2 regions of the Colwellia sp. MB3u-4 genome follow, and region 1 is predicted to be linked to the other one. Evidence: riboswitches for the same ligand, from Rfam matches in the RefSeq annotation. Region 1 holds a riboswitch; the other holds the start of a gene.
What was found. Region 1 has a riboswitch for cobalamin ahead of H4J61_RS07395 (TonB-dependent receptor domain-containing protein). Riboswitches for the same ligand answer to the same signal wherever they lie in the genome.
Positions count from the first base shown of each region.

Region 2: linked by a shared signal. The riboswitch ahead of H4J61_RS01105 (ABC transporter ATP-binding protein) and the one ahead of H4J61_RS07395 (TonB-dependent receptor domain-containing protein) in region 1 are both predicted to bind cobalamin.

Region 1 is NZ_JACGVE010000075.1:264,721-281,378, reverse strand. Features, by position in the region: gene H4J61_RS07420 (2TM domain-containing protein) at 219-686, opposite strand; gene H4J61_RS07415 (ABC transporter substrate-binding protein) at 830-6,487, opposite strand; gene H4J61_RS07410 (cobalamin-binding protein) at 6,489-7,298, opposite strand; cobalamin riboswitch at 7,791-7,986, shown strand; gene H4J61_RS07405 (hypothetical protein) at 7,973-8,155, shown strand; gene H4J61_RS07400 (hypothetical protein) at 8,148-8,567, shown strand; cobalamin riboswitch at 8,590-8,764, shown strand; gene H4J61_RS07395 (TonB-dependent receptor domain-containing protein) at 8,820-10,673, shown strand; gene H4J61_RS07390 (phosphotransferase enzyme family protein) at 10,809-11,933, opposite strand; gene H4J61_RS07385 (LysR family transcriptional regulator) at 12,229-13,059, opposite strand; gene H4J61_RS07380 (alpha-ketoacid dehydrogenase subunit alpha/beta) at 13,293-15,497, shown strand; gene H4J61_RS07375 (ACP S-malonyltransferase) at 15,494-16,585, shown strand.
Region 2 is NZ_JACGVE010000044.1:8,981-25,638, reverse strand. Features, by position in the region: gene H4J61_RS01155 (DNA internalization-related competence protein ComEC/Rec2) at 1-648, opposite strand, end outside; gene H4J61_RS01150 (DUF2062 domain-containing protein) at 695-1,210, shown strand; gene lolE (lipoprotein-releasing ABC transporter permease subunit LolE) at 1,288-2,553, opposite strand; gene lolD (lipoprotein-releasing ABC transporter ATP-binding protein LolD) at 2,554-3,408, opposite strand; gene H4J61_RS01135 (lipoprotein-releasing ABC transporter permease subunit) at 3,401-4,621, opposite strand; gene H4J61_RS01130 (hypothetical protein) at 5,106-5,273, opposite strand; gene H4J61_RS01125 (glutathione S-transferase family protein) at 5,684-6,295, opposite strand; gene H4J61_RS01120 (efflux RND transporter permease subunit) at 6,656-9,763, opposite strand; gene H4J61_RS01115 (efflux RND transporter periplasmic adaptor subunit) at 9,763-10,821, opposite strand; gene H4J61_RS01110 (M13 family metallopeptidase) at 11,480-13,546, shown strand; cobalamin riboswitch at 13,738-13,880, shown strand; gene H4J61_RS01105 (ABC transporter ATP-binding protein) at 14,081-14,938, shown strand; gene H4J61_RS01100 (iron ABC transporter permease) at 14,941-15,942, shown strand; gene cobO (cob(I)yrinic acid a,c-diamide adenosyltransferase) at 15,948-16,553, shown strand; gene H4J61_RS01090 (cobalamin-binding protein) at 16,590-16,658, shown strand, end outside.

The DNA.
Region 1 (16,658 bases):
GGCTTAAATCGTATGGCTGTTAAGCAATTAAGCTGAATTGGCCTAAGCTACAATTCAGCTTAATCGCTTGCTCATGATAGCGATTAAATAACAGATATCAGATCATATTTTGTATACTTAAGATAAAACACAAGACCTACGGAAAATTTTTATAAGCCAAATTTCTGCGCACAACAAGTTCACAAACGAAACGGTTATTACTTGATTTTTAGGGGGGGTTAGAGTTTTTTACCTAGCCTTTTTTCAATTTGTTTCTTTTCCCAATTAGCACCAAAAAAGCTATATAGCTCAAAGACACTAATGCCGTGAGATATTAGCCCTACACCCCAGCCAAACGCCGCCCACCAAGCCCAATAATACCCAGGGCTAGTTAAAAAATTAACTAAAAATAAAGCGAGAATTATCACCGTATAATTAATCAGGTGACTGTAAAATCCTTTAATGTCTCTAACATGATCGATAATACGACTTTCTTCTGCGCTATAGTTGTCTGAGCTATTCATATTTTCTTTCTCCAGCAATTCATCAAGTTCAATTTCAAAAACAGCAGCAAGAGATTTTAGTGATTCCAAGCCTGCTTTTTGGCCTCGTTCAATGCGTTGGATAGTGCTTATATTTAAGCCACTGAACTGGGCTAGTTGCTCTTGAGACCATGCTCGTTTAAGTCTTAACTTTCGAACCATCATTTACTTCTCCTTGTAACTGTTCGGATTGAATTATTCATTACTAGATAAATTTTTACTACGACTTTTACCCGACAACTTACTGACAGTACTTAAAATTCAATGAGTTATGTCTGCTGTGTCTTTTATGTTGTTGGTTGATTAGTTTATGAATAAATATTAATGTCCTTCAGTAGTTCGGCCGCATCGTCAAATTCATAAACTTCAATTTTTGCCCTAATGTCTTTTAGTGCTTGGTGATAGCTTTGCTGTTGGCTCATTGCTAGCAAGGTATGAATGCTATCAATAGCGGCAACATCACAATGTTCTACATCAATAATCAATTGCGCCATAAGTGCTTTGCAGGCTGACACATTGAACTTTATATCAGCAGGCTCTTGATGCTCTAGCTGTGCTAGCGCAAGTTCAATACGACTAAGTTCATCTTGGCACTGTGTTAACAGTAGTGGTTTTATATCACGCTGGATAGCGTTGTTTTCTAGCTGCTGGCAAAGCGCGTAAAGTGCTGTTGCGCCAATATTGCCAGCGACACCTTTTAAGGTATGTGCCAGTAATTCTATTTGAGCAAAGTCATGGTTGTTTAATGCCACGGAAATGGGTGCCATAGCATTTGCATAGTTAGTTTTAAATTTAAGCAATAAGCGTAGATACAAGTCGTGATTATTTTGCGCTATCGCTAAACCTGCTTTTATGTCGATGCCGTCGAGTTCAGGAATAGCCATTTGCTGATTTTTATCAGCTAATGGCTGAGCTCTATCGTCTGTTGTCCTCGCTATTTTATCTAACGTATTGGCATTATTTGTATTATTTGTACTCTTGGGTCTCACCCACTTTGTCAATTTGACAAATAGTTCATCGGTATTGATGGGTTTGCCAATATGTTCATTCATGCCTGAGTCTAAGGCTTTTTGACGATCGCCCGCCATGACATTAGCGGTCATCGCTATGATAGGTAAATCGATAAATCGTGGGTCTTGACGTAATTCTCGTGTGGTGGTGTAGCCGTCTTTAATGGGCATTTGGCAGTCCATCAACACACAGTCAAAGTGTTGATGGTTAAGGCGGTCTATGGCTTCTTGGCCGTTATTGGAGACCACCACTTCAATACCATGATGCGTTAATAACTCAGTCGCTAATTCTTGATTTATTTCATTATCTTCTACCAGTAATATTCTTGCACCCTGAAGTGTATTTATGGCCAAGGGGACTTCACGCAGGGAAGCATTATATGGCTCACTACGCAGGTTTTCCTGAGCCAAAGCTAGCAATAAACTGTCGAGTAAATTAGACGAGGTTATGGGTTTACAAAGTGTGGAGTATTGCTCATTACCTTTAAGTGCAAGCTCCGACATTTTTTGCTTGTTAGGGAGAATATGTAATATCGGCAAACCTATGCTAGCAGCGAGTATTAAGCCCAAGTCGTTACAGTGTTGATTGTCACTGCAATTGATCAGGTCGAATATTATGACATCAAAAACCTTGTTCTTGTTTTTTAGCTCTGGCAGCGCTTCGGCGACAGAGTTAAAATTTTCGACGATAAAGCCCGAAGACGTTAACATCCGCTGTAAAATAGTTTTATAGATTTTATTGTCGGTGATTAAAGCGATGGTTAAACCTTCAACTGAGGTTAAATTAGTTTTTTTAGCTTTTATCTCTTCCGATGACTGGCTTTGGTAGCTAAGGGTAAAATGAAATTGACTGCCCTTATCTTCTTCGCTTTCTAACCATATTTCACCACCCAATAATTCAACAAGGCGCTTGCAAATCGCTAATCCTAAACCGGTTCCGCCATATTTTCGTGTTGTTGAGGCGTCTGCCTGACTGAAGGATTGAAACAATTTTTTTTGTTGCTGCGCACTCATCCCTATGCCGGTGTCACAAATAGAGAATTTTAAGGTGACGTTATCGTCACGCTTATTGAGGCATGAAACGTGAATTTTTATTTGCCCTTGTTCGGTGAACTTAGCGGCATTACTGCCAAGGTTAGTTAATATTTGGCTCAGGCGCAGTGGGTCACCAATAAGGTTAATGGGGACGGTATTTTCAACATCAAAAATCAACTCAGTTTGTGTCTCGTTCAGCTTATCGACTAACATCATACTGAGGTTATCAAGTATATCATCTAAGCAAAACGGGATAGATTCAATGTCGAGTTTATTGGCTTCAATTTTTGAAAAGTCTAAAATATCATTAACGATACCTAGCAAAGATTCTGCTGCGAGATTGACCTTGGCAATATGATTTTTTTGTTCGGGTGTTAAATCGGTTTTCAATGCTAACGCCGACATACCAATAATAGCGTTCATTGGTGTGCGTATTTCATGCGACATATTGGCTAAGAAATTTGATTTAGCTTTAACCGCTTCTTCTGCTAATGCTTTGGCATGAGCCAATGTTTGCTCGGCCATTTTTTGTTCACTGATATCAACAAAGGTACCTAATAACCCGCCAGCGCAACCATCAGCTTTGGCAAAGCTTTTTACCCAATACATGGTGGTATGTTCTAAGCCATCAGCGTAAACCAGCGGTATTTCTTTTCGCACCATGCCCATTGAGTCAATAACTGCCTTGTCTTCTGTTTGGTAGGCTTTTCGGTCTGCTAATGGCAAATAGGCGAGGTCTAGTACGGTTTTACCAATAATATCCGCTCTTTTAACATTAAAGGTTTGTTCATAGGCTTTGTTAACGTTAGTAAATTTCAAGTCAGGGTCTTTAACAAAAATCGGGTATGGAATGGTATCAGCCAGTGCTTGTTGGAAAAGCAGATGCTCAGCCAATGCCGCGTCACGGTTTTTGCGTTTGGTGATGTCTCGAATAATGGCAACAATAAAGCGATCATTATGAATATCAACGGCGCTGACGGTGACTTCTGCAGAGAATTCACTACCGTTTTTACGTCTACCGTTAAGCTCGATGAGCTTTTTCTCTAGGGTAGGTTCGTGCAGTAAGTGGTGAAAAATATGTAAGCTTGTTTCTTCTGGTAATAATCGCTCAATTTTTTCGCCAATAAGCTCAGCTTTTTCGTAGCCAAACATGCTTAATACTTGCGAGTTAACAATGCTGTGCTCTCGATGTTTATCTAACATCAATATGGCATCAGGTGCTGACTCCATTAAGGCGGCAAATTGTGCTTTGGCGGCATTTTTTTGCGTCACATCGATTAAGGTTAACCGCACTTCGGTTAATTTATTATCGTCATCATAAACCGGCAGGGCAGACATCATAGTGTCGATAGTTTTCTTGTCATTTATTTTTACTGGCACTTCACACTCTAAAAGCCGAGATTTAGTCTGAAATATTTGGTGCACGTAATGAGCTGGCACAACAAAGCTTTGCCAATTTAAGGAGGAAAACGTGCCTCTTGGGCGTTTAAACATTTGTGCGAAGACAAAATTGTGTTTAATAAACTCGCCTTGAGCGTTTAAGGTCGCATAAGCCACTGGCGCATGTTCATATAACTGCCACATTGCACGTTCGCGTTGATGTAATTCAGCGGTACGTTGTGCAACAAGTTGCTCTAATTCTGCTTTCGAGTGGCGCATATATTTTGTTGAACGTTGGCCAACCGTGAGTGTAAATACGTTAGACGTTAAGGTTAATAGTAAGGTAATAACAGCAATTAACATCAATTCATTACGCAGTGAACTTACGCCCCCCATGGCTTCATCTGCATTAATTTCGGTTGCAATACCAAAGCCGTACTGATTGTTCCATAACCAAGCACCATAAACGGTGACACCGCGATAGTCGTTATACCCCAAGACATTACTGGCAATTTTATGATCTGTGATCAAGCTAATGTTGTCTGAACGGGCATTATTGATCAATTGGTTTGCCATAAAAGTAAAGGGTAATTGCTGGCTGTTAATCACGGCATCAGGGTTTTTCATGACATTAATCTGTGGGTCTTTAAGTGTGATCACTTGCTTGTTTTTGTTGTGTTCTTGAAAATAGTTTAGTGATGATAATTCAGCATCAAAGCGACTTTTTGAGAGCATTTGGCCTAATCGACTGACTAAGTAGCTTTCGCCTGAGGCGCCAATGCGACCTTGCTGTATAATAGTAGAGATTTGGCCACTGACTTGAATGCTAATGGATAATGCCGCAATAACCTGATCTTTTTCATCGAGGATCGGCGTGATCATATACATATTGTATTGATCTATCGTGTTGGCCGAATGGCTAAGTGAGTGCTTAACACCAGAGTTTATTGAAGGCACAAAACGACTTTTTCCAGCAAAAACAGCAGTGATAATCTCGGGGTGTTGTTGGGCTATTAGGTTAGTTTTACCTAGGCGGTCATTGTCATCAGCGCTAATGTTGATGAAGTCTTGATTAATAACTGAAAAACCTTGGTTTTCAAGACTCGTTTGGCGCAAGTATTGGCGAATATTTTGCTGTGATTTTGTTTTGATGAGTGTGTCGTTTAACTGGGATTGCAACAGTAAGCTTTTAGTGAGATTAACTAATGTGTCATCTTTAGCTATTTGTTTTAATAGGTTTTCTTGCTCACTTAGCCAATCATTGAGTCTATTTTTTGTTGCTTCAACGACAAATTCAAGATTTTTTTTGATATTGGCTTGGCTGATTTTTTCATTGTCTTGCAAGGATAAGTAAATAACACTAAAAATAATGGCGATATTTAATATCGATACGGTATGGACGATAAAGGGGAATTTTTTTGATGCCATAAAGGAGGCTAGGTGTTGTTGACTAACTAATCTTGGTAGCAGCAGTGTTGAAAAAATTAATAACAGTGAAATTATTACCATCACAATAATTAATGACGTACTGCTATTAATGGCAAGTTGTTTAGGAGCAAAGCTGCTTAAGGCGTCTTCTAGTAATAGATTGGTGGGGATGAAAGGCTTATCTATCATGCCCAGTTGATAATAAATCTCAGCTATTTTTTCCATGCGGGTGCGGGCGATTGAGCCAAGAGGAATAAATTTAGCTAAAATTATTTTACTAATTTCGTCAGCTTCAAAAGCTAAGTGGCGATAAGACTTGTTTTGGCTATTATATTTTTCTGCAATTAATTTAATGATTTCTGCTTTATGATTGAGCGCATATTGCCAACCTTTTATGGTTGCTTGACGCATTGCTTGTACACGTTGAGGGTTGTTTTTTACCTCTGACTCACTGGTGAAAAGATTGTCGCCATAAAAATCAATACCGTAGTCTCTTGGGCTAATGGTTAATATATCAATATTTGCTTGGTCAAATTCAAAGGGCTCATTAGTGTCATAAATTAAAATAGCATCGGTTTTACCGGTAATTAACGCTGAAAATCTGTCACTTTGTTCTTGCCAAGTAAAGGCTGACATATCTTGTTCTGCTTGCATAAGCATGGCAGTAATAGGGGCAAAATTTTTCAATCTTGTATCTATCATGATGCGCTTACCAATCAGATCAAATGGACGGGCAATGCGAGAAGATCTTAATGTGGCGATAGTGGCCGGTGAATGTTGAAATATTTGTGCGACAATAACAACAGGTTTGCCATTATTTTTGGCGACAATTAAACTTGAGTCATTGATGCCATAATCGGCCCTGCCGTCGATGACATAATCTTCAATGGGGCTTGAACCTTTGAATTCTCTTAACTCTACCTCTAAGCCCAATGCTCGATAAAAACCTTGTTCTTTTGCTGCGTAATAGCCGGCATATTGAAATTGATGCAGCCAGTTGAGCTGAATAGAAACTTTATCAAGTTCTTGCCCTAAACCTTGGCCACTAAAAATTAAAGATAAAGTACAGACTATGGTGATTAAGCTGTTTTTAATGCTGAAAAAATTTAACATATTACGCGCGTTCGGCCCATTGTTTGATAATGTTGGCTAGTTGTTCAACCCCGTCAGTTAACGAGGCGGGTCCTGGTTGTAAAATATCGGTAGAGTTTATCTCATAGATGTCACCATTTTTTATCGCAGGTATTGCTTGCCAACCTACTCTAGAGGTAACTTTTTCTTGATCAAATTTACGACCACACCAAGAGGCAATGTAGATATCAGGCTGTTTGGCAATAACATCACTGGGGTTTGCCACAATGCGGTTTTTGGCTAAGGACTGGCCGGAAAACTCTTGATAACAGTCTATACCACCGGCAATTTCTATTAGCTCACTTACCCAGCCAATGCCGGTGATAATAGGGTCAAACCATTCTTCAAAATAAACTTTTGGGCGCACAGGCAGCTTGGCAGCTTGTTGTTTAATTTTGCTTAAATTATGTTGTAAGTCGCTGACTAACTTATCGCCTTTTTCTGGTTGACCGATTAAGCCTGATAAGGTGCGTATCATCTGCAAAATTTCACTGACACTGCGATGATTAAAGCAATGCACTTGTATACCTTCTTTGATTAAATCGGCAACAATATCGGCTTGCATATCAGAAAAGGCCAACACTAAATCTGGTTTTAGTGCGACTATTTTTTCTGTTCTTGCGGTGATGTAAGCACTTACTTTTGTTTTTTCTTTTCGCGCGCGTTCAGGGCGCATGGTATAAGCTGAAATGCCAATAATTCGATGATCTTCTTCCATCAGATAAAGTGCTTCGGTGGTTTCTTCTGTTAAGCAGATAATTCGTTCTGGCCATTTAGGTTCAGCAACTGGCATTATGTATTTTCCTTGTTGACTCGCTGTGGTCTTACTATCAGTCTTGTTACTAGTATTCGCCTTGCTATGAACTATGTATCGCCATGAGCTAGCTGTTATTAGGCTGAGTACTTTTTACTTTATCAAAAACAGAGACACAATGATTAATTTTTTAATTATCCTAGGGGCTATTATTGGCCGACTCGATGTTAACGCATCATAACTAAGTACTTAATGCGCTAAACTTGTTTGCTATATTTTTCGGCATTATCGGGTGAAAATTGGCTTGAATTGACGCTTTAACGATAAGTTGTTAGTTGTTGAGTTTAACGGCCATGGAGACAAAATAAAGCTAATCAGTTAACTTTTATGCTTAGGAACCCGGTTATATTGCGGTGATATTATTTTGAAAAAGTGAGGATATTTATATTCTTAACAGCCCAGTGAATAAAAAATAAACCTTGCTATTTCGCTCTAGCTGTCGATAATCGCGCCATTAATTAAATAATGTCATATTCAATTTTACTTTTTTATGTTTTGAAAGCGTAATAAAATAAAGCTGGGAATGTGGTGAAAGTCCACAACTGTACCCGCAACTGTAAACAGAGCGATATATTAACCACTAAATCTTTTGGCTAAAAGTGATTTGGGAAGGGATATATCTAGATGCTGTAAGTCAGGATACCAGGTGAATTATGATCATTAGTTACCACGTCGAGCGGGTTACTCGGGCATTGGATATTTTATCTATTTTCATTTATACCGCCTCAGTGGTGAAGATGAATTTGCTCGCTATATCGCTAAACCTTATCGACGTTAATCACTATATCGACCAACTGATGTTGGGTTCGATACTCGTTAGGCGTTGCAATGTTTGATATGAAAGCTGTTAGTCACCCACACTCAGAAAAAATTCAAACGCTTATCTATGGTAAAGTTAAACCATTAAATATCAGCACTTTGGGTAAACTCAAACACTTAACTAAGCATTTAACTAAGCACATGGCTAAAGTTCAGCTGACGGTTAAGGTTTGTTATGTGCCTAATCATCTTCATCAGAAGTTACACCTCAACTCTGCCCATTTTACAGCTGTTGCTATTGCGGCCAGTAAAGTCACCAAACAAATGAATAACCAAGTGCACCAAGCCATGGTTGATATTAATCAACATCGAGAAATACAACTTGAGCGATTAGTTGATGTCTGTCAGCAGCATTTAGCTAGGGATAAAATTTACGACATGATTAATCAAGGTGTCGATACGCCGAGTAATAAGCTGCCAACTCACTAAGACGAAAAAATTTAAACAAGCGACAGTAACTGAACACTTTAGTGACTGTTTTACATAGTAAGTTCGAGGGAAGAAAATGAAATTTTTTCACTGCCCCCGCAACGGTAATCATAGTGTTAAGCGTTTTATTTATATAAAGATATATTGATAGAAAGCTTGGCCATGTTAGTCCGAGCACTTTAACTTGCATAATTAAACTGCGCTTAAGCGCGGTAATAAAAATGGTGCGGAGGGCATCGTTAATGAGGTCATATGAACATTAAACAAAACAATTTTTTCAAAAAATCACTATTATCACTTGCCGTTATCAGTGCTATGTCGACAGCTTTTGTCGCTTCAGCAAGCACCGAAAGTAAGGCAAAAGATATTGAAGTATTAACCGTAACGGCAACCCGTACACACCTAAATATTGACGATGCGCTGACTAGTCAAGTGGTTATTACACGTGCAGATATCGAGCTAGCTAACCCAATTTCATTTTTAGATTTATTATCTACAGTACCCAGTATTGATATTGCCACTAATGGCGGTAGAGGGCAAAATGCCTCAATTTTTATGCGTGGCACCAACTCAGATCATACCTTAATACTGATTGATGGCGTGCGAGTGAGTTCCGCCACATCGGGCGGCACAAATTTAAATACCATTTCGCCAGAGATGATCGAGCGTATCGAAATCGTGCAAGGCCCACGTGCAGCATTGTGGGGCTCAGACGCTATTGGCGGTGTTATTCAAATATTTACTCGTCAGTTATCAGCGGGAGAGTTGTTTGCCGGTGCTAGTTTTGGTACTGACAACTATCAAAAGTATAAAGCTGGCGCAGGTATTAGCCATGGTGACGGCCAAACGACTATCACCGTCAGTAAAGAAGAAAGTGATGGTTATGATGTTCAAGAAGGCGCTGAAACTGATGATGACGGTTACGACTTTACCTCGGTAGCGATTAGAGGTCAGCAAAAAATCACGGAAGATTTTTCAGTAGAGTGGTTGTTATCAAGTGATAGCGGCGACAATGAATATGATGGTTATTATAATGGCTCTGACTTTAACAATCATACGTGGTTAGTGCGTGCTAATTATGCGACCAGTATTAAAGGTGTAAATAACAAGACCGTTTTTTCTGTTGGGCAAAGTCGTGACAGTATCGACAGCTTAAGTAATGGCCTTTCACAAGGGATTTTTGAAACACGTCGCAATCAATACTCGATTGTTAATAACAGCCAACTTTCTGATGATCTGCAAGTTAATATTGGTGTCGATTATTATCAAGACGATGTTTCTAAAAGTAGCATTGTTTTTGACAAAGAAGAAAGAGACACCACAGGTGTTTTCGCCCATACCTTGTATACTGAAAATGCATGGACATTTGAAGCGACATTAAGACACGACAGTGTTGAAGATGTTAACTCAGAAAATACGTATAATTTCGGCGTCGGTCATAAAGTTGATGAAGATACTCGCGTGGTACTTAATTATGGTACTGGCTTTAAAGTGCCGACTTATAATGATTTATTCTACCCAGGTTTTGGCACGCCAACACTTGATTCAGAGCTTTCTGAAACGGTAGAGTTATTTTTCGAAACAAAAATTTCTGAAGTTAACACCAGTGTTAGCTTATACCGTTCAAAAATTGATGACCTAATTGGTCAAAAAGATGGTGTGGCAGCAAATTTCGCAAAAGTTGAAATTAATGGTCTTGAACTCTCAGCTAACTATGCCGGCTTTGGTGGTATGCATGACGTTAATCTTTCTTATACGGATGCCGAAGATCAATCGACAACAGATAATACTGGGCGCTTAAGCTATGAGCAGCTTATTCGTCGCGCAAAAGAAAAATTCAACTATAAATTCGTCACCACAGTGAGTGCAGTAGACGTTTACGCAGAATATCAATTTGTTGGTGCAAGAGAAGATGCCGTATTTGGCATTGGTAAGGTTGATTTAGCGAGTTATCAATTAATTAATCTAGGGCTGAACTACGATGTATCTCAAAATTTTAGCGTTTCTTCTCGTATTACTAATTTATTAGATAAAGCGTATCAAACGGCGAGTGGCTTCAACAGCCAAGAACGCGCACTTTATCTTGGTATTACTTATCACAACTAAGTTGTATTGACCTGTCGGGAGTTATTATTGCCTAGCGCTTTTGAAAGAGTATTGAAAGCGCTTTTAAAGGAGTGATGAAATAGCCCTGTAAATAAAAAAAGGCACCCTCTATAATAGTAGGGTGCCTTTTTTATATTATGCGAGTGTGTTCGATGTGGGCGCTGATAACACTATGTTAGTTAATAATGCTTCTTGTTGGCAAAACAAGCGATAAAGCTGTAATTGATTTTTTGCTCTGACTAAATTGTGGCTGGCGTAAGTGGTTTTAAAGTACCGATCGCCATTTAAAAAGTCAGTTAAAAATCGAATACTGAGCATAAATGGCATCAATTTAATGCCAAAGATTAAACTTCTGCGTTCAATTTCGCTGAGCGAGCCATTAAAACCTTCAATGTAGGCGTTGGTTAACGCGGTTAATATCTCAAAATTAATGCTCATATTATCGAGTTCAGCGCTATCTTCGGCAATTGACGGACAACAGCTGCGTACCATATCGCCAAAATCATGCATCAGATAACCTGGCATACAGGTATCTAGATCAATCACGGCAACGGGCTGGTTGGTCGTTTTGCTAAAAAGTAGATTGTTAATTTTAGTGTCGTTATGGGTAACACGTAAGGGCAATTTTTTAGTGATGTCAGCGATACTGTCGATAAAAGTTTGCTGAGATTGAATAAAGGCAATACTTGTCTGAGCGGCTGCTAATCGTGTATCTTCAGCGCTTGCTAGTGCTTGTTGAAATTGTTTTATTCGTATGGATAAATCATGAAAATTTGCAATGATTTCAGCTAATTCTTTACTGTTAAAATCACTGAGTGCGGCCGTAAATTGTGCAAAGGCGCTGGCCACCACACTGGCTTGCTCGACGCTAGTTATTGACTCTAAGGTATAACACTGCGGAATATAATGCAGGCTACGCCAATATTGCCCTTGTACTTTAACATGGTTTTTATTATCTATGCTGCGCAGCTGATAAATCGGTGTTAAAGGGTAGCTTTTATTGTCAGACTTAATTTTTAAGTGTGCGCTAATCAGGTCGGCATTATCAGTTACTTGCCGCGGCGCATTAAAAACTTGTTGATTTAAATGTTGTAAAACGAAGCTGTTATCAAGCGCTTGCACTAAGTAAGTGTTATTGATCAGGCCATTGCCAAGCAAAGTAATTTTGCAATTTTCTATAGCATAACCAAATTGTGCTAATACCTGTGCGAGTAATTTATGAGGTAAGGCTAAAATCATAGGATGTTTTTTTATTGACAATAAGGCGCTATAAATACGCGAAATCTTATCACTATAAAGCGTTCCACATATTAAGCGTTCGACATATAAAACAGTCGAAATGTTAAGTTATCGACATATTAAGAGATAGTCGCCAAGATGAAAAGTCTTCATTTGCTATTAATGTTTAAGAAAAACGAGGCTAAGCTAGCGACAGATAATTTTTTGCATTGATAATATCTTTATATTTGCCATGCTTTACCTCCGGCAGTCCTCCTTCTTTTCTCCCTGTGAGATTTTTTATTTTTACAGCGAGAAAACAAGCAGATAACCAAGGCTAGTGTGCATGTTTGCGCGCTAAACGCTTTAAATTATCGATAGCTTGAGATGATTTTGTATAGGCGAGGACAATTTCTCTAGTCAGTTGTAAGCCAACTATCGGTCTAAACACCACGTCACTGCGCTTAATAATTTCACTATGTGCAGGTAAAAATGCACAACCTAAACCGGCATGTACCAAACCCAGGGCATAATCTATGGTGGTAATTTTTGCTCGCACATCAAGACTAATACCTGCCAGCGCTAAAGTGTCTTGTAAGTTATTCCAAGCACTGCAAGGTGTGCGTTGAATAAAAGGTAAGCCATCGAGCTGCTTTAAAGTGACGGTATCCTTGAGTGCTAATACGTGATCGTAAGGCAATACCAGTAAGTAGTCTTCTTGCCACATATTGATATATTGTTCACTCTCATGGAGTTCGTCTTTTAAAATAATACGCGCATCAACTTTATCAGTATGAGGGGCTAAAGTCAGCTCAACCAAAGGATTGGCTGAGGTAAAATCTTTTAATAGCAGGCTCATGCGCTCAACCCCTAAACCTCGGGTTACGCCTAAGTTAAACGGCAGTTTATCAGTCTTTTCTGAAAACACATTTTTGATTGCCCCCGCTTGTCCTAGCAGTTGCTTGGCTAAGGGAAAAAGCTTTTCCCCTTGCTCTGACGGCGTTACACCACGGGCATGACGAATAAAAAGTTGCACACTAAGTTGTTGCTCTAATTGTGCTATTGCTGCCGATATTGACGGTTGGGCAATAAAGCAGATTTTTGCCGCCGCACTAAAGCTTTTTAACTCATAGACGGCAATAAAATAATTCAGTGATTTTAAATCCATAATAATATTAGTTACTTTAGTGTCAGTATCGTTATCTGCAACGTTATCAGAAAAGGTATAGGAAAAAACTATAGCAGATAAAGGAAAAGAATATTTTAACTTTGGCTGGTTTTTGCTTATTATTTTTGAGCTTTGTTTTACATGCTTTGTTTTAGCGTTTGTTTGATAGCTTAAATCGTCTTACAAGACTAATTTTAAACCACAACAATAATAACTATCCCCGTGGAGATATGATGTCTGATCGCAATCAACTGGTGAACGAAAACTTTATCAATTTTGTTCGAGCACGAACTTTACCTGAATCAAGTTGTGCTTTAAGCCCTAATGATGTGGGACTAAGTTCAGCTGCAGTGATTGACCTATTTGAAACGCAAGTCATGAGTCGCCACCTTGATTTGCAGTCACGCGTGATGCAGAAAAAAGGTCAAAGTTTTTATACTATTGGTAGCTCTGGCCATGAAGGCAATGCCGCTTATGCCAAGGCATTTCGTCCGACAGATATGGCCTTTCTGCATTATCGCAGTGCCGCGTTTGTTATACAGCGTAGCAAGCAAGTGCCCGGACAAACCATTTTATACGACATGCTATTGTCATTTGCGGCCTCAAAAGATGATCCTATTTCTGGTGGTCGTCATAAGGTGCTAGGTAGTAAAGCACTGGCTATTCCGCCACAAACTAGCACCATAGCGTCACATTTACCCAAAGCCATGGGCGCTGCTTTTAGTATTCCGCTAGCCGAGCGTTTAGCCCATCAAGGCGAAATTCCCAACGATAGCGTAATTATTTGTAATTTTGGCGATGCTTCATCGAACCATTCCACCACACAAGGGGCAATTAACAGCACGGCTTGGGCGGCCTATCAGTCGATTCCTATGCCGATTGTTTTTGTCTGTGAAGATAACGGCATTGGTATTTCAACCGCAACTCCAGAAGGTTGGATTGCGGCTAATTATGAAAACAGAGCCGGTTTAACTTATCTCTATTGTGATGGCTTGAATATTTTAGATACTTACCAAACCGCCAAAAAAGCTGAACGTATTGCTCGAGAATTGCGTAAGCCGGTGTTTTTACATATTCGCACCGTGCGTATACTGGGCCATGCGGGGTCTGATGCTGAGTTTGTTTACCGTGATATGGCCGATATTACCGCCACTGAATTTCAAGACCCACTATTACACACAGCGCGCATTATTTTAGAAAATAATATGTTAAGCCCAGAAGAGCTGATTGACATTTACCAAGAGGTTGAAAGTCGCATTGCGGTGATTGCTGAAAATGCCGCTAGCAAAGACAAGCTGACCAGCGCTGAGGCGATCATGGCGAGCATTGTACCCCAAGTTCATAAAGCACCAAGTTCAATCGCGGTCAGCGAGGAAACCCGCAAAGAAATTTTTAAGCATGAGCAACATAATATGCCTAAAAAACAGCATTTGGCAAAATTGATTAATTGGACCTTGATGGACTTGATGGCTGAGTACCCCAATATTGTGATGTGCGGTGAAGATATTGGCAAAAAAGGCGGTGTTTATAATGTTACCGCTAAACTATGCGAGCGTTTTAGCAAGAACCGAGTGATCAATACCTTATTAGATGAGCAAACAATTTTAGGTACCGCGATTGGTTTAGCGCATAACGGTTTTTTACCTATCCCTGAAATTCAATTTTTGGCTTATGTGCATAACGCGGAAGATCAAATTCGTGGTGAAGCGGCCACCTTGCCATTTTTCTCCAATGGCCAGTTTACTAACCCTATGGTGATCCGCATTGCGGGTTTAGCTTACCAAAAAGGTTTTGGTGGTCATTTTCATAATGATAACTCTTTTGCTGTATTTCGCGATATTCCTGGGTTGATCATCGCCTGTCCGTCAAATGGCGCAGATGCGGTTGAAATGATGCGCGCCAGTGTGCGCTTAGCGCAAGAGCAGCAACGCATGGTGATATTTTTAGAGCCAATAGCCTTATACATGGCGAAAGACCTACATCAAGAAGGTGATGGCTTATGGACCTTTGAATACCAAACGCCAGCATTGGCAGACAAGCGCATTGATTTAGGCGTTAAGGTTGCCGGCTCAGGCAAGCAAGTGTGTATTTTAACTTATGGCAATGGCAATTATTTATCGCGTCAAGCACAAGCAAAACTAGCCAAGCAAGGCATTGAAGCGCGTGTAGTTGATTTACGTTGGTTAGCTCCGCTTGATGAACAAGGCATTTTGGCGCAAGTAAATGCTTGTGAGCATGTGCTGATTGTCGATGAATGTCGTCAAACGGGCTCAATTAGCGAAGCCTTAGTGACCTTAATTCATGAACAAGCCAGCAACGACACTAAAATTAAACGCGTTACCGCCAGTGACAGCTTTATTCCTCTTGGCGCGGCGGCTTATGAAGTGTTGCCGTCGGTGGAAAATATTGTCGATGCTGCCAAGGAGATTTGCCAATGAGTTCGTCAGTTAATAATAGCGCTGAAACAAGCGTCAAAAAAAAGCATAACAGCAAGCAAAGAGCGGTAGTTATTTGTCCTGGCCGTGGTACCTACAATAAAGAAGAATTGGGTTATTTGCAGCGTTTACATAGTGATAAAACTAAAATAATTTCATTGATTGATGATTTTCGTGAGCGCCAAGGGCAAATAAAAGTTGCTGAACTTGACGGTATGGAAAATTACAGCATGCGTACACATACGGCGGGTGAAAATGCCTCTGCACTTATTTATGCTTGTGCGCTAGCAGACTTTCAAGCGATTAATAAAGACCAGTTTGATATTGTCGCGGTGACAGGAAACTCGATGGGTTGGTACATCGCGTTAGCTGTTGCCGGCGCTTTAAAGCCAGATAAAGCTATCGAGTTAATTAATACCATGGGCTCTATGATGACAAAAGGTCTTATTGGCGGGCAAATGATTTACCCGATCATTAACGATGATTGGCAAGTTGATCCAGCGCAAGAGCAAAAAGTCATGCAATGCTTGGCACAAGCAAATCAACAAAGTGATTGTGAAGTTTATCTGTCAATTAAGCTCGGTGGCTACCTTGTTTTTGGCGGCAATAAAGCGGGGTTAAAAGCCTTAGAGCATTTACTACCTGTGATACAAGACCGCTACCCGATGTATTTGTTTAACCATGCGGCTTTTCATACGGCGCTGCTTGATGAGGTTTCAAAACGTGCAATGTCGTTAATGTCAGCTGAACTGTTTAATGCCCCCGAAATACCGTTAATCGATGGTTTAGGACAAGTATGGCAACCTTATAGTTGTGATGCTGAGCAGTTATATCACTACACGCTTGCTACCCAAGTGGTTGAGCCTTATAACTTTTCAAAAGCAATAGAAGTGGCCATTAAAGAGTTTGCGCCAGATAAGCTGATTATTTTAGGCCCAGGTGCGACCTTAGGCGGTGCTGTAGCGCAAAGCTTGATCAGTCATCATTGGCTTAACTTAGAAAGTAAGGCTGACTTTATCGCTCAGCAAAAACAAGATCCCTTTATACTTGCTATGGGTTTAGCAGAACAACGTAAAAAGGTTGTAAAATAAGCCTTATGTCGACAGGTATTATTTCAAGCTAAGTAGCGTTTACAATTTTGGTGTAAAATAAAATAGCCGAAAA
Region 2 (16,658 bases), on a different contig from region 1:
TAGCGCTCCCAGGGGTTTATCAGCTAACACAACAGATAATTTTTGATACAAATATTGACGCCAGCTAATTTGCTGATGCAATAAAATATTTTGCTTTTTAGTCTGTGTTTCGGCTTTAGTTTTAGTTTTAGCCTTAACATAGCCAGTGGCGACGATTTGTTGCTGCCGCAACCAGACTTGGTAATTAAAGCCACCGATATTAGCCAAGCCATGCGCAGGTTTAAGTTTTACCGCTAATTGCCACTTTTGTCCCTGCAGCAGAGGTTTGTCTGGCGCCTTCCAAGTTAAGCGGACCTTAAATTTTTCATTAACCTTTCGACCTTGCCAATGGCTAACTAAAAAGTTAAAACGACTACTACCAGATTTTATATGAACAATATTACTCACTTCACCTTGAATTAGATGAACTTTTTTATGTAACTGATCAAGCTTGATGTTATTTTGCGCTAAGGTATCTTGATATTGGCTGCCAGCAATTAAAATCCAAACAACGGCGAATAGCGCAATAGCCATAAAGCGAAATTTACCTACAAAGATAAATATTAATGAAACCAATAATATAATGAGCAGTAAAGAAAACTCTGGCACTATAGGTATAAATAATGACAAAATAGCGCTGAAAAAAAATGTGAGTAGCCACCATTCCATAGTGATTAGTTTCCATTTAGCCAAGTAACGTTAAGTAAAGTAATTTATGCCCAAAAAAATAATTCAACGCTTTATGCCTGATCACCAAAAAATAAAAGATAACAAACATTTAAAAATGTTTGGTGCTTTACTACATAACGCTAATTTGTGGCACTTGAACCGCCGTTCGGTGAGTAAAGCATTTGCTGTTGGCTTATTTTTTGCCTTTATGCCCGTGCCATTTCAAATGGTTTTAGCGGCAGGCTTTGCCATTATAGTACATGCAAATCTACCTTTATCTATTACCCTTGTTTGGATCACTAACCCTTTGACTATGCCGGCAATTTTTTATTTTTGTTATGTTGTTGGCACCTGGATTGTCGATGTACCAACAAGAAACTTCACTTTTGAAGCAAATTGGCAGTGGCTAATTGATAGTGTTTCAACTATCGGGCCCGCCTTTATTGTCGGCTGTGGTGTACTTGCGGCTGTTTTTGCTCTCTTAGGTTATTTAACTATAAATATCATCTGGCGCTTTTCAGTCGCAAAAGAGTGGAAAAAACGCAAAGCACGAAGAGGCTAAGCTAACCCTTCATCATAAAAAAAATCAGACATAGCGTCTGATTTTTTATCTTGTTACTTTATCTTTTAACTTAAGGCTTACGCTTGCCCTAACACTTGTGCCGGCTCTACTTTGGTCGCCCGCCATGCCGGATAAATGGTCGCTAACAAACTCATCATTAAGGCCGTAATAACGGTGTTAATAACATCTTGTTGGCGTAATAACGTTGGTAAAAAATCAATAAAATATACCTCTGAAGATAAAAACTCTACCGATAAAGCCGCTTCTATAGCACGGATAATATCAGTTAAATTCAACGAGATTAAAATCCCTAAGCTGGCACCCAGTAAGCAACCGACAATGCCATTCATTAATCCTTGAAACATAAAGCTGGCCATAATAGTGCTCGACTTTGCCCCCATGGTTTTTAATATGGCAATATCTGACTTCTTCTCATTTACCGCCATAATTAAGGTCGACACTATGTTAAAACTGGCCACGGCAATCACTAGCACTAAAACAATAAACATCACTAAACGTACCAACTGAATATCATTAAATAAATGACCATGGCTACGCGTCCAGTCCAGCATGTAAACATAAAAATCAAAATCATAAGCCACCTCACGAACAATTTGTGGCGCGGCAAAAACATCGTCGACCTTTAGGCGAATGCCCTGCACTTCATCCGCTTGATAACCCAGTAATTCACTCGCTTTCGCTAAGTTAATAAAAACTTGTGTGTCATCTATCGTGCCACCAAATTTGAACACCCCTACAATAATGGCCTGTTGTGTCATGGGCACAGGAAATTGCTGTTTTTTACTGTCTTTTTGGTTGTTCAAATTAGCTGGGGGTAGTAATAACTGAACCTTGTCGCCCACTTGCACCGAAAGCTTATGAGCAATGCCGGCGCCAATAATAACGCCATTTTCAAGTATTAGGTCTTGCCACTTGCCAGCGATCATATAACGCGAAATAGCGGAAACCTGCGGCTCTAACATCACGTCTACACCGCGGATCTCAACACCTTTAAGTGCTGCAGACTTTTGCATCATACCCTGGGTTTTGACAAATGGAGCAGCGGCAATCACATGGGGATTTTGTTCAATACGCGCCACGCTTTTTGGCCATTGCGTAATAGGTGAGTTCACCGCGACCACTTCAGCATGAGGTACAATTGACAATAAATGTGTCGCCAACGCCCGTTCAAAACCATTCATGGCTGAAAGCACAACAATCAGCACCATCACACCAATGGCAATACCAATAGTTGAGGACGCGGATATAAATGACGAAAACCCTTTGCTATGACGGCTACGCACATAACGTAAGCCAATAAAAACACTTAACGGTTTTAGCACCTAAGCGTCCTCATTTTTTTTCATACGACTATCGCTGTTAACGTCAAGTGGCTTTAGGTGTCCGTGATCTAAAAGCAGTTGACGATCCATTTTTGCCGCCAAGGTTAAATCATGGGTAACAATGACAAAGCTGGTATTTACGGTCCGGTTTAACTCCTGCAACAACTGAAAAATTTGTTCCGCGGTATCAAAATCTAAATTACCTGTTGGCTCATCGGCTAAGACAAGTGACGGCTTGGTCACTAATGCGCGAGCAATGGCAACACGTTGACGCTCGCCCCCCGAAAGCTCAGAAGGTCGATGATGACTGCGATGAGTTAACCCCACTTGTTCTAGCATAGCTTTAGCCTGAGCTATAGCAGCTTTCGGCTTATCACCACGTATCAACAAGGGCATGGCGACATTTTCTTCAGCCGTAAATTCCATCATTAAATGATGAAACTGATAAATAAAACCAATATGTTGATTACGAAATTTTGCCCGTTGCTTTTCAGACAATTGATGAATATTAACCCCATTAATAAACACCTCGCCTGCACTTGGCGTGTCTAACGCGCCAGCTAAGTGCAAAAAGGTACTTTTTCCGCAGCCCGAACGGCCAACAATAGCCACTAACTCTCCGGCTTTAATTGCCAAATCAAGCTTGGATAATACGGCTGTGGTCACCGGACCTTGTTGATAAGATTTACTTAGCTGGCGACATTCTAAGCCTAAAGGAAGCTTAGGTGTTACCGCACTTTCATCGTTACTTTTATCGCCACTTTCATCGCCACTTTGGTTGATATTATGTTCCAAATCACTGTCCATTTTGCTCTTCATTTTATTATTCATGTCATTAAGTATTGGGCTACTCATTTCTGAGTACCTCTGCTGGCTGAGTTTCCGCAGCACGATAGGCCGGATAAAGGGTCGCTAAAAAGCTCATGACGAGTGCAGAAGCAACAATCACTAAAATATTGACCACATCAAGTGCAATAGGTAATTTTTGCCCTGCGCCTAATAAATTAACCCCGAGTAAGCTAAACAAATGATTTAAATTCAGCGTTAATATTACCCCAAGTGTAACACCCAAAATAACGCCCAAAATACCATTGGTTAAGCCTTGAGTGATAAAAATTTTCACAATACCACTTCGGTCTAAACCCAGAGTTTGTAAGATGCTAATTTCACCCTGCTTATCAATAACCACCATCACTAACGCTGAGACAATATTAAAAGCGGCAACCGCAACAATTAAACTCAGCATGAGCCACATCATATTTTTTTCCATGCTGACCGCAGCAAATAAAGCCCCTTGGCTCTCTTGCCAGCTGACAAAGTTAAAATCTGGATATTTTAATGATAACTGTGAAATTACCCGCGGGGCTTTAAAAGCATCATCTAGGTACAACCTTAACTGATTAACACCATCACCTTTTTGTCGATGCAGTTTCGCGCCATCTTTGATGGCAATAAAGACCATCGCCTCATCAACTTGAGAGCCAACATTAAAAATGCCCACAATAGTAAATGTGCGCTGCACAGGCACGCGTCCCATGGGGGTAAATAAAGTTTTGTTCGGTAAGGTTAAACGTACAACATCGCCTAAGTTAACCTTTAATTTTCGCGCTAAGGTTTGGCCTAAAACTAGGCTAAACGGCTTGGCGTCTAAGCTGGCTAATTGGCCATATTCCATGGCGCTATTGATAATATTGTGTTGTTCAAATTCAGGCATAATGCCATGCACTAAAACCCCTTGCAGTGCTGTTTTAGACTGAATTAACGCTTCACTTTGCTGAAACGGCGTTACTTGGGTAACGTCAGGCAAGGCGAGAATATCGCGCTGTAAATCGCGCCAATTATTGATATGAGTTTGTTGGGGGGACATTAACACATGCGGCACTAAACCTAGTACCCGACGTTTTTGCTCTCGCTCTAAACCATCCATAACAGAGACAACGGTAATTAAAGAGGCAACACCGAGCACAATACCGATAATAGAGAAAAATGTGATAAAGGAGACAAAACCTTTGCCATTACTACTGCGACTATACCTTAAGCCGATGTAAACACTAACTGGTTGAAACATGAACTCTTTCTTTATTGATAATGCTAATAGCACCAAGATTATTGAGCCTAAAATCATAGCACAGCTCATCAATATATATCTTCAGACTTTATTCACTTTTATACATTTTATTAAGCTGTGTCGGTAAATTAGTGCTAACTCATTAAATTTAACTAGTTTTGGACTATTCACCGGCATACTTCTGCCCAACTTAACTACATGAATACTTAAATACCTAAATACATGGATAGACCAAACATACCTAATACTCATGAAATTGCACTCAACAGAATTAACATCATAAAAAATGTTCTGCTTTGTCCTGTTGTGACTTACTTTTTGTAACCAGTCACAATCACCAATGTTGCAATAATAAAACTAAAGCGCTAGTACTAAACACTGGCTATGGTTGCCAAATAAAATTTTTCGAATGATATTTGTCGAGTGAAATTTTTCGAGTAAAACTTTTCTAGTAGAATATTAAAATCAACATTATCACCTAACTTCAGTCGTCGTCATCGTCGATAATATCTGGCGTTACGGCATCAACAACATCAATAGCGCCGCCAACGACAGTGGTTGTTACACCTACAGCGGTAGTCACTACCACACAGCTGGGTAGGCTTAACACCATTAAACTAAAAAACAGAAAACACATTCTTTTTAATATCACTTTTGTTAGTCCTATTTATTTACACTTAGTATCAATCAATTTACTTTTGATTTTCTCTTGCCCGATCCCTAGCCCTTTGTAACACAAATTATGACTATGAAAATTATGAAGTCTACACAGACATACTTCAACTTTATTAACCTAAACTTAGCTGAACTCAACTAAACAATCAGTACGACACTTGCAATGAGTCGATGCTTTGGCTTAAGTTTGCTCACCGGACAGCCTATTGTTTTTTATACTGACGGTAAACGATGTAAAGAGACTCAATGACTAAACTTTACATCATCACCAACGAGTTAATATGGCTGCCCGCTATCGACCACGGCTAGTAAAAAATCTGTCAGGGTTATCTATGCGGTTCATTTATGCAGTTTAGCTATGCCATCCATGATAACTATTATAACACCTTAAGCTTTTGCTGATGGTCTTGAAGAAACTTCAGCGTACCAGCGTTTTAGATTTTTTTGTTCGTCTGCTATTCGAATGTTATTAACTCGATTAAAGTCTATTGAGATGAGCGCTGTAATATCGGCAATAGAAAAGCTATCACCTGCGATGTATTCTGAAGACGCTAAGTGTTGGTCTAAAAATACCAAAAACTTTTTCACATTTTCACCACATTCTTTGCCCCAACCGGGAACAACGTTCATTCGGTCTTTAAAGTAACCACTGGTATGTTGAAAGCACATGCCCGTTGGCATTAATAAAGATAATTCCATACGACGTTGCCATTGCTCTATTATGGCTTTTTCAAGCGGACTTGAACCCATTAATGGATGTTCTGCATTTATCTCTTCAAAATATCGGCAAATGGCCACACTTTCGCTAATCACTGTGCCGTCATCTAATTCTAAAATGGGTATTTTAGCCAATGGGTTTTTCTGTTTGAACGCTTCAGTTAAGTTATCACCGCGTAGAATGTCCATTTGAACAAACTCGATGCCGGTAATTTTTTTCTCATGGAGAAATATTCTTACACGCCTTGCATTTGGTGCTGTTGCTGCTTCATATATTTTCATGGACATTGCCTTTAATAAATTATCTACACCACTTATGATAACAATTATCTCTGCAGCCATGATAACTATTATCATATCCTAGGCTTTTACTGATGGTCTTGAACAAACGTTAGCGTATCCGCAGGTTAGATTTTTTTACTGCTCTGCTATTAGAATATTATTAACTCGATTAAAGTCTATTCTGATAAGCGCGATAATATCACCAAGAGAACAGCGAGCATCTGCGATGTATTTTCAAGACGCTAAGTGCTTATCTAAAAATGCTAAAAACTCCAAAAATGTTAAAAAGGCCAAAAACTTTCACCCAATGAACCTTTATCCCAATCGGAAACAAGGTTCATTGAGTGCTAATGGCGCACCTTAGCCTTTTTGCTCTGCCTCAAGCAATTCAGCTTCAAGTTGATCACTTTCATCGGCCCTAGGTTTAGTAAAAGGTGCAATAAGCTGATATAAAACAGGCGTCAGTAATAAGGTAAATACCACCGCAATCCCCAAACCACCAAATACCACCCACCCAATTGAATTACGTGACTCTGCACCCGCTCCCGTTGATAAAATAAGTGGTAAGCCACCTAGTATAGTTGATATCAAGGTCATCATAATGGGTCTAAAACGAACTTCGGCTGCCATAATGATGGCGGCTTTAACCGTCTTACCTTGATCTCTTAATTGATCAGCAAACTCGACTAATAAAATAGAGTTCTTGGCAATCAATCCAATTAACATCACCAAGCCAATTTGTGAGTAAATATTAATAGACGTACCGGTTAAGTAAAGCGCGAAGATAGCTGACGCTATGCCAAAGGGTACGGTGATCATCACGATGATCGCACTATTAATACTTTCAAATTGAGCGGCTAATACCAACAACACGATCAGAAAAGCGAACAGGTAAGTCATGGCAATTTGATTAGACGTTTCTTCAAACGTCAAGGCTTCACCCAAAAACACTAAACCAATACCAGGCGGTAAGTTGTCATTGCCAATCTCACGCAATTGTTCAACCACATCAGCCATAGATATTTCATCTGGTAGTTCTAGGTCAATTTCAATTGCCCGCCTTTGCGCCTGCCTTTCTAACTCAGCAGCAACACCTTCTTCTGATATGTAGGCAAGACTCGATAATGGCACCAAATTGCCATCGCGAGATTTAACAAACAAATTAGTTAAATCGGAAGGATTACTGGTCGAGCGCCCGCTAGATTGTAAAATTAATGGCACAGCCTGATCACCAATATTTAAATCGGTTATATCATCACCATTGATAGCCGCACGCAAAGTGCTAGAGATATCATTAAAAGGCACCCCTAACTCTTCAGCTCTGCGCCGATCAATATTAATTTTCAATTGTGGTTGAGTTGGCTGATAACCAATTCTGGGACGACCTAACTCGGGTAGCTTTTCTTCAACAATTTTGCTAAAGGCTTGAGCCGCTTCAAAGATGCGTTCGTAAGTATCACCCGTTAGTGCTAATTCTAAGCCACCGCCTTGTCCTCTAAGATTTAAACTATTTGAGCCAAACGCTCGAGCTGGAGCGCCCGGAATAGCCTGTAATTGAGGACTCATTTCGCTAATAATTTCTTGCTGTGATTTACTTCTATTATCCCAGTGTTCTAAAGGTACGGTTATAAAAACAATATTAGGATCCCAACGACCCACCACGGTGTAAATGGAATTAACATCTTCATCTTGCACGTAGGGTAATAATATTTCTTCCATTTTCCGTGCTTGTCTGTCCATATAGTTTAAGCCGGCCCCATCCGGGCCTCGAGCAAAAATACGCACTGAACCTCGATCTTCTGAGGGTAATAATTTATTTTCAATTTCGTTATACAGTGCAGCGGCTGACGCAGCAGCAATGACCGAAATTAATAAGGTTACCCATGCATAACGCAGCGCTAAGCTTAATAAGGCTTTATATTTAGTTAAAACCCAAGTACCAAAGGCACCTAAAGTGCGATCGAAAAGTACATTTTTTTTATTTTTAACCGGTAGTTTTGCTGTTAGTGCAGGGACCAAACTTAAGGCGACAAATGAAGATATGATAACGGCCCCCGCCAACACGCCACCAAACTCTCTGAATAAGCGTCCCGCTGTTGACGGTAAAAAAGCGATCGGAATAAACACCGCAGCCAATACCGCAGTCGTTGCAACAACCGCAAAAAACACTTCTCTAGTACCTAGTACAGCTGCAGCTCTAGAGCCTAATCCTTCTGCTCTTCTGCGTTGAATATTCTCTGATACCACAATGGCATCGTCGACGATTAAGCCAGTACCTAATACTAAGGCTAACAAAGTCAGAATATTAATCGAAAAGCCCAGTACCCACATGATCACTAATGCGCCAACTAACGACACGGGAATAGACAGCGCTGGCACTAAAGTGGCACGAAAGGAGCCTAAAAATAACCACAGTGTGCCTATCACTAATAATACCGTTAAACTTAGCGATAAAATCACTTCATCTACAGAGCCTCGAATAAACTCAGCATCATCAGAGGTGACGACAATATTAAGATCCGCAAAGCGCTTATCAAGATTTTTCACCATAGCTAACACTTCGTCAGAGATTTCTATGGTATTTGAACGCGCCTGACGCACGATACCTAAACCTACCACCGGCATGCCATCTAACCTGACAATACTTCTTGAGTCAGCCGGTCCAAAATAGACACTCGCCACGTCACCAATACGAGTATTACCCGACACGACAATACGTTCAATATCTTCAGGGCTAACTGAGTTAGCACTGGCCCGAACAATAAGCTCTTGATCTGCTGATTTAACACTACCGGCTGGTACGTCAAAAGGTGCTAAACGTAAGGCGGCGGCGACATCTGACATAGATAAGTTAAAACTAGTCAGTCTCAATGCATCCACTGAAACCCGCATCACCCTTTGTCTTTCACCATTTAAAGACACATCAGCAACGCCAGGAATGCTTAAAAACAAAGGCGCTAAATCAACTTCTACCCGCTCGGTGAGTGTTTCCATATCTAAGGTGTCGCTGCTAATCGCTAAACTGACTACCGCTTGAGCGTCACTATCTGCTTTGATAATGGCCAGTCTTTCCACTTCATCAGGCAAATTGCGCTGCACTCTACTGACCGACTCTCTAGTTTCATTGGCCGCGTCTTCAAGATTTGTGCCTGGCCTAAACTCAACCCGAATACGAGAAGATCCCTCTTCACTTGAGGCTCGAATAGATTTAACGCCACTGACTCGCGCAACCGCACCTTCTATTCTGCTGGTGACTTCACTGTCTACGGTTTCTGGCGAGCCACCAGGATAACTGGCCGACACGGTCACCATAGGCCGGTCAACATCTGGTAATTCTCTTATTTCCAAATCATTTATCGCGGCAAATCCTGCTAAAATGATCAGTAAATTAAGCACCATAACCAATACTGGCCGGCGAATAGCTAAGGAAGGTAAATCATTTAATTGCGGCATAGACGGTAATTTCATTATTCGCCCTCAACCTCTTTAACAACATACTCATTGAAAGTGTTCTGTGCTTTTAATGCTTGTCCTTGACGTAATTGCTGCACGCCCTCTACCACCAAAGGTTCGGTTAGGTTAAATTCACCTTCGACTAAAATAGTGCCCCGTAAACGTTCACGAATTTTCACATTAACTCGTGCCGCTTTTTCATCAACCATTTGCCAAACATAAGCACCCGTGGCACTCCATAACAAAGCGGCTTCAGGCACAGCAATATAATCTTGCCCTGGCACCGTCAAGTTAACGCGAAAGCTCATACCGGGTCGGTAAATGTCTTGGCTATTATCGAGTAGCGCTCTGACGCGAATAGTTCTATCTTGCTCGTTAATGCGTGAGTCAACTTGGGCGATACTTGCCTCAATAGTCACTAAACGATTTTGCCAAGGTACTAACTGCACTTGGGGTTGTTGCGACAACAAAGCCAAGGCTATTTCTGGTGCAGTGAAATTGATAAATAATGACCCGCGATCGTCTATGGTGGTGATCACGCTTTGAAGGTTAACTCTGTCACCTACTTGGATGTCAGTTAGGCCTACCACACCAGCAAAGGGCGCTCGTATGATACGCTCTTCTAAGGCTATTTTCGCTTCTTTAACCGCTACGTTTGCCAACTCGAGAGTGGTGATAGAATCATCTAACTCACTTTGTGATGCCGCACCTTTTTTAATACTTTCTACTAGCAGGAGATTTTTTCTGGCCGCATCTTTGAACTCAATTTTGGCTCTTTCCAAGGTAACCGACTGACGTTCGCTATATAACATCATCAATACTTGTGATTTCTTAACTCGCTGACCAGGCTCAAAATTAACCGCAACCACCCTTTCATTGACCGCAGGAAAGAGGGTAACAGATTTAACGGCTTCCGCGGTGCCAACGGCTTCTAAACTATTTTTTTGAGTTTGATAAATGAGTTTTTCAACTATCACCGTCTTTTTATTAGTGTCTTTATCCCCCCAAGACTGGGCAAAGTTTTGGCTACTCATAACAAGTAAGGCGACCAGATAAAATAAACGATTTCGCATAGAATATATTTCTCAATTATCTTCAAGAGGTTAGAGTACGAACATAGACAGTACTCGGATCAATAAAGCTGACGGTAAACAGTAAAGGGTAAAAGGTAAAAATGTAACTGAATGATGACAACTTAGGCCACTAGGGTTATTTAAAGGTCATTAAACTTTGTCCATTAACCCAGCCAAGGCCTGAGCACATAGCTTGCTTAAGTCAGTCTGAGCTGTATTACCCTGACGACTCCCAGCAAATATTTAGTTAGCGGGTTATAAATAGCCATTAAGTTCAACCACATTACTGTTAAATAGGCGCTTAGCATAACAACACTCACTCATCATAAGCGAGCTATTGTAATTTTTCTACTTAGGCTGTTGCAGAATTTTTTAAATTGCTGCTTTTAACAGACAAGTTAACGGCATAATTTTTAACTAAACTAAACCATGAAAAAAAATTACAAAGCTCAGCAGTAAAAGGTAAATAGCAAAAAGGGTTATTAATACCTTAACCAGAAAACATCTACTTATTTTCTGGTGGGTAAACTTTAACATACAAAGATAAGTTAATAATTTGTAGCCAATATTTTATTATCCTAGTAAATCAGCGTGATAGCCTTTAATATATTCTTACTTAAAATAAAAGTTAGTCTACTAAATAAATGGTGAGTATTGAATGAAGAAAATAATAACAACGGCTGTTTGCAGCTCTTTACTATTCATTGCAGCTTGTAATGATAATACCAGCACAAAAACCGCGACTGAAGTACCGGTTATGCAAAAAACGGCTTTGGCATCGGGTATTGATAAAGCCACTATGGACTTGTCTGTTCGTCCACAAGACAACTTCTACCGCTACGTTAACGGCGCATGGTTAAACACTCACGAAATTCCGGGTGACAAAACCGCCATTGGCTCATTTTATGACTTACGTGATGAAGCTGACGACAACGTAAAAGCGATTATCGAAGAATTAGCCGCGACTAAAAATCTAAAAATGGGCAGTGATGAGCAAAAAGTAGCTGACTTATTCCGTTCATTCATGGATCTAGATAGCCGTAACACTGCAGGCACAGCGCCAGTACAAACAATATTTGATGACATTAATGGCTTGAAAGATAAAAATGAACTTGCCACTTTCTTTGGTGAAAATCAAAAAATTGGTGTCGGTAGCCCGCTCGCTTTTTATATCAGTGTTGATGCAAAAGACTCAACACGATATGCCACACATATATGGCAAAGTGGTTTAGGTTTACCGGACAGAGACTACTACTTTAATGAAGCCGAACGTTTTGCAGCATTACGCGCAGGTTACCTTGCTCACATTGAAAGCATATTCGATTTAGCGGGTTTAAAAAACGGTAAGGCCGCCGCTCAAACCATTATGGCGCTTGAAACTAAGTTAGCCGGTTTTCATTGGACCAAAGTTGAATCTCGAGACAGTACTAAGCGTTATAACAAATTTAATGTTGCCGATTTAAACACAATAACAGATGCTTTCAACTGGACCGCCTACCTTGCAGCACAAGGTGTAGCCACGCAGAAAGATATCATCATTAACCAACCTTCATTTATTAAAGGTTTTGGTGAAACATTCGCGGCAACATCATTAGCTGATTGGCAGACTTACCTCACTTTTCACACTCTGAGTAATTTTTCCAGCTCACTTACCGCCGAGTTAACCAATGAAAATTTTTATTTTTATTCAAAACAGTTAAGTGGTCGTGAAGAACAGCGCCCACTGTGGAAACGTGGTGTTGCCGTAGTTAATGACAATTTAGGTGAAGTTATTGGTAAAGTTTATGTTGGCCGTCACTTTAAGCCTGAAGCTAAAACCCGTATGACAGAACTGGTTGAAAATTTACGTGATGCTTACGGCGCAAGCATCGACGAACTAGACTGGATGTCAGAGGCGACTAAAAAATCAGCACGTATAAAACTCGCCAGCTTTGATCCTAAAATAGGCTACCCAGATAAGTGGGAAGATTACACCGCACTAAGCATTAAAAGTGACGATTTAGTCGGCAATACAATACGCTCTGGTACGCTTGCTCACCAAAAAGAACTGGCTAAGCTTGGTGGTCCAATTGACCGACAAGAATGGGCGATGACACCTCAAACTGTTAATGCTTATTACAACCCAACTAAAAACGAAATTGTCTTTCCAGCAGCTATTTTACAGCCACCATTTTTTAATTTAGCCGCAGACGATGCGGTAAACTACGGTGGCATTGGCGCCGTTATTGGTCATGAAATGGGCCACGGCTTTGACGACCAAGGCAGCAAATACGACAGTGAAGGCAACATGCGTAACTGGTGGACTGATGAAGATTTAGCGGCCTTTACCATGCGCGCTGATAACTTAGTGGCACAGTATGGCAACTATGCGGTATTTGATGACTTAAAGGTTAATGGCGAGCTAACCTTAGGCGAAAACATTGGTGATTTATCCGGAGTTACTATCGCTTATAAAGCTTATAAAGCTTCATTAAATGGCAAAGAAGCCCCAGTGATTGACGGCTTAACCGGCGACCAACGCTTCTTTATGGGCTTTGCACAAATATGGCGTGGAAAAATGGTTGAAAAATCATTAAGAAATCGCGTAGCAACAGACCCACATTCGCCAGGTGAGTTCCGTGCACTAGGGGCATTATCAAATATGCCTGAATTTTATAGCGCCTTTGACGTTAAAGCAGGTGACGCTATGTATATCGCTCCTGAGAAGCGCGTTAAAATTTGGTAATATTGGCTTTACTGATGACATAAGAAAAATCACCTTAGGTCTAATTAACGCTTAAAACAAATTGTCAAAATACAGTGACAAAATAAAAAAGGAGCATTAGCTCCTTTTTTTTTACGCCGCTTATAGCGCGTCAAATGACGGTTTTTATTGTAAAGCAGCATACTAAGCCGTAAAATCTCATGCCTAATAATCGATACCTTTAGCCAGATGTTTTGTTATTGTCTTGGCTAATTGATAGGGAACACGGTTAAATTCCGTGACTGTACCCGCAACTGTAAATAGCTTTTAATAAAAGTTATAAGTCAGGACACCTAGTATCACCTATTGTACCAAGCTAATCATGTTAACACCGTGCGGGAATACACGTAAGTTACACTGTCTTTAAGGCATTCGTATCCTATTTTCTGCGCTGTAGTTAGTTTTATTATTCAACATAAGCTTTTGAATTAACCTCTAGGCCGCAATGAAAATATACTCCTTAGTTATTATCCAACATATGCCAGACGTTATTAGCACTAAGCTAGGCTGGCTTTAATGGCAAACTTACTCAGTGTTGAGTCAGTATCTTGGGCTGTTGATAAACAAAGTATTCTTAATAATATTTCATTTGATGTTGCCCGCGGCGATATTATTGGCATTATCGGGCCTAATGGTGCCGGCAAAACCTCACTGCTTAAGTGCATACTAAACCAATACAAAAATTGGCAAGGCGGCATTAAGCTAAAAAATAAAAAAATCAGCGACTACAAACCACATGAATTAGCACAAACATTTGCTTTAGTGGTACAGAACTCGCCCCCGATATTTGATTTAAACGTTTATGATGTGGTTAGAATGGGCTTACTGCCCTATAAAAGCCTCTTTGCTCGTGATAATGATGTAGATAAAAAAGACATTATACTCGCGTTAGAAAAAGTGGGTTTAGCTAGCAGCCAAGCAAAATTTTTTAACACCTTATCTGGCGGCGAACAACAACGGGTATTAATTGCTAAAGCCCTAGTACAAAAAGCAAAAATTTTGGTATTAGATGAACCCACTAATCACTTAGATATTTTCTACCAACATCAAATATTACAACTCGTGAAAGCGTTAAATATTACCGTTATTATGACCATACATGATCTCAATTTAGCCGCACATTACTGTAATCGTTTGCTGCTATTAGATAAAGGCAACTTAGTCAGCGACAATAGTGTTGATCAAGTGCTAAAGCCTGAGCTATTAACCAAAGTTTTTGGTTTACCCTGTTATCGAGATGACGCACAACATTGTGGCGTACCTAGAGTTTACTTCTATCCCGCGGCTGATACTATGATAGCTCATCAATCGGCGGTTAAACCAACGGGGCCAATAAGCTCAACTGAGTCAACTAGTAAAGGTCAGCACTCGTGAGTATTCTTAGCGGCATCAAGGGTAAAAATGTTTGGGTATTTTCAGCCCTTATTGCTTTTACCTTATTCTCCATTATTATGTCGATAACCTTTGGGCCAGCAAGCATTACTAGCCTAGATATATTTCAATGTGTGGTTAATCAATGTGCCTCCACTATGCACGACATGGTGATTTGGCAAATACGTATTCCACGTGTTTTGGTGGGTTTAGTGGCTGGCATGGGGTTAGCTTGTGCGGGGGCAATACTGCAAAATGTAACTCGTAACCCACTGGCCGATCCTTATTTATTTGGCATTATTTCTGGCGCAGGCTTAGGTGCTACCATCGCCACTTTAGTGCTCAGTGACCAACAAGCGCTAGCCTTGCCATTGGCGGCATTTCTTGGGGCATTATTTTCTGTGGTCATTGTCTTTGGTATCGCGACCTTACTGCGTAATATGAACCATTTATTATTAACCGGCATTGCGGTGTCGTTCATGCTTGGCTCTATTAGCCACTTTATTCTTTACCTTGGTGACCCTTTTGCCACCAGCCGCGTTATTTTTTGGTTAATGGGTAGTTTAACGCGCGTTGAAATGTTCCACTTTTATTTGATCAGTGCCATGGTATTACTTACTTTACTGATTATTTTTGCCTTACACCGACAAATAGATGCCCTGTTACTGGGCGATGAAAGTGCGGCAAGCCTAGGCGTTAACGTCAACAAACTGCGTTTAATTCTATTAGCTTTATGTGCAGCAGTGACCGCCGCCATCGTAGCTTATTGCGGTGGTATTGGTTTTGTTGGCCTGATGATCCCACATATTGTTAGGCAACTGGTTGGCGTTACCACCATGCCGTTAATTATTGGCTCCGCCTTGGTTGGCGGATGCTTTTTAGTTTGGGTTGATGTTGCCGCGCGCAGTTTGCTGAGTAATGTCGAAATCCCCATTGGCATCATTACTTCAGCCATTGGCAGTATTTTCTTTTTAGCGATCATGTATCGCACACGTAAAACAGGATAAATCACATGACAACAGATACAGATAAAACTCAAAAACATCAAGCTCGTATGCAACGCCTTAAAGAAAAAGTTGATGCCCGCATTGATTCCGCGCAAGAAGAGCGCGGTTTACTTATTGTTATCACAGGTAATGGTAAGGGTAAATCAACATCAGGCTTTGGCACGCTAGCCCGCGCGGTTGGGCATGGCTATAAAGCGGCGGCATTACAATTTATTAAAGGCGATTGGGCCTGTGGTGAACGTAATTTATTAGAAAACAATGGCGTTGAGTTTCATGTCATGGCGACCGGTTTCACTTGGGACACCCAAGACAAGTCAAAAGACATTGCCGCTGCCGTCAGAGTATGGGAAGAAGCAAAACGCTTACTAAAAGATGAAAGTGTCGACGTGGTTTTACTTGATGAATTAACCTACATGCTGTCATTCAAATATTTAGATTTAGATGAAGTAATTGAAGCTATCGTTAATCGCCCCGCTAAACAGCATGTTATTATCACTGGCCGTGCATGTCATCGCAGTATCATTGAACTTGCCGATACCGTCAGTGAAGTTCAGCCGCTTAAACATGCGTTTGATAACGGCATAAAAGCACAAAAAGGTATTGATTGGTAGCCAATATTGCCGTCATAAAACACAAATGGAATAGTCATGAAATACAGCCAATACCTAGGGATTATATTACTGGGCTTTACTTATATTACGAGCACACAAGCCACA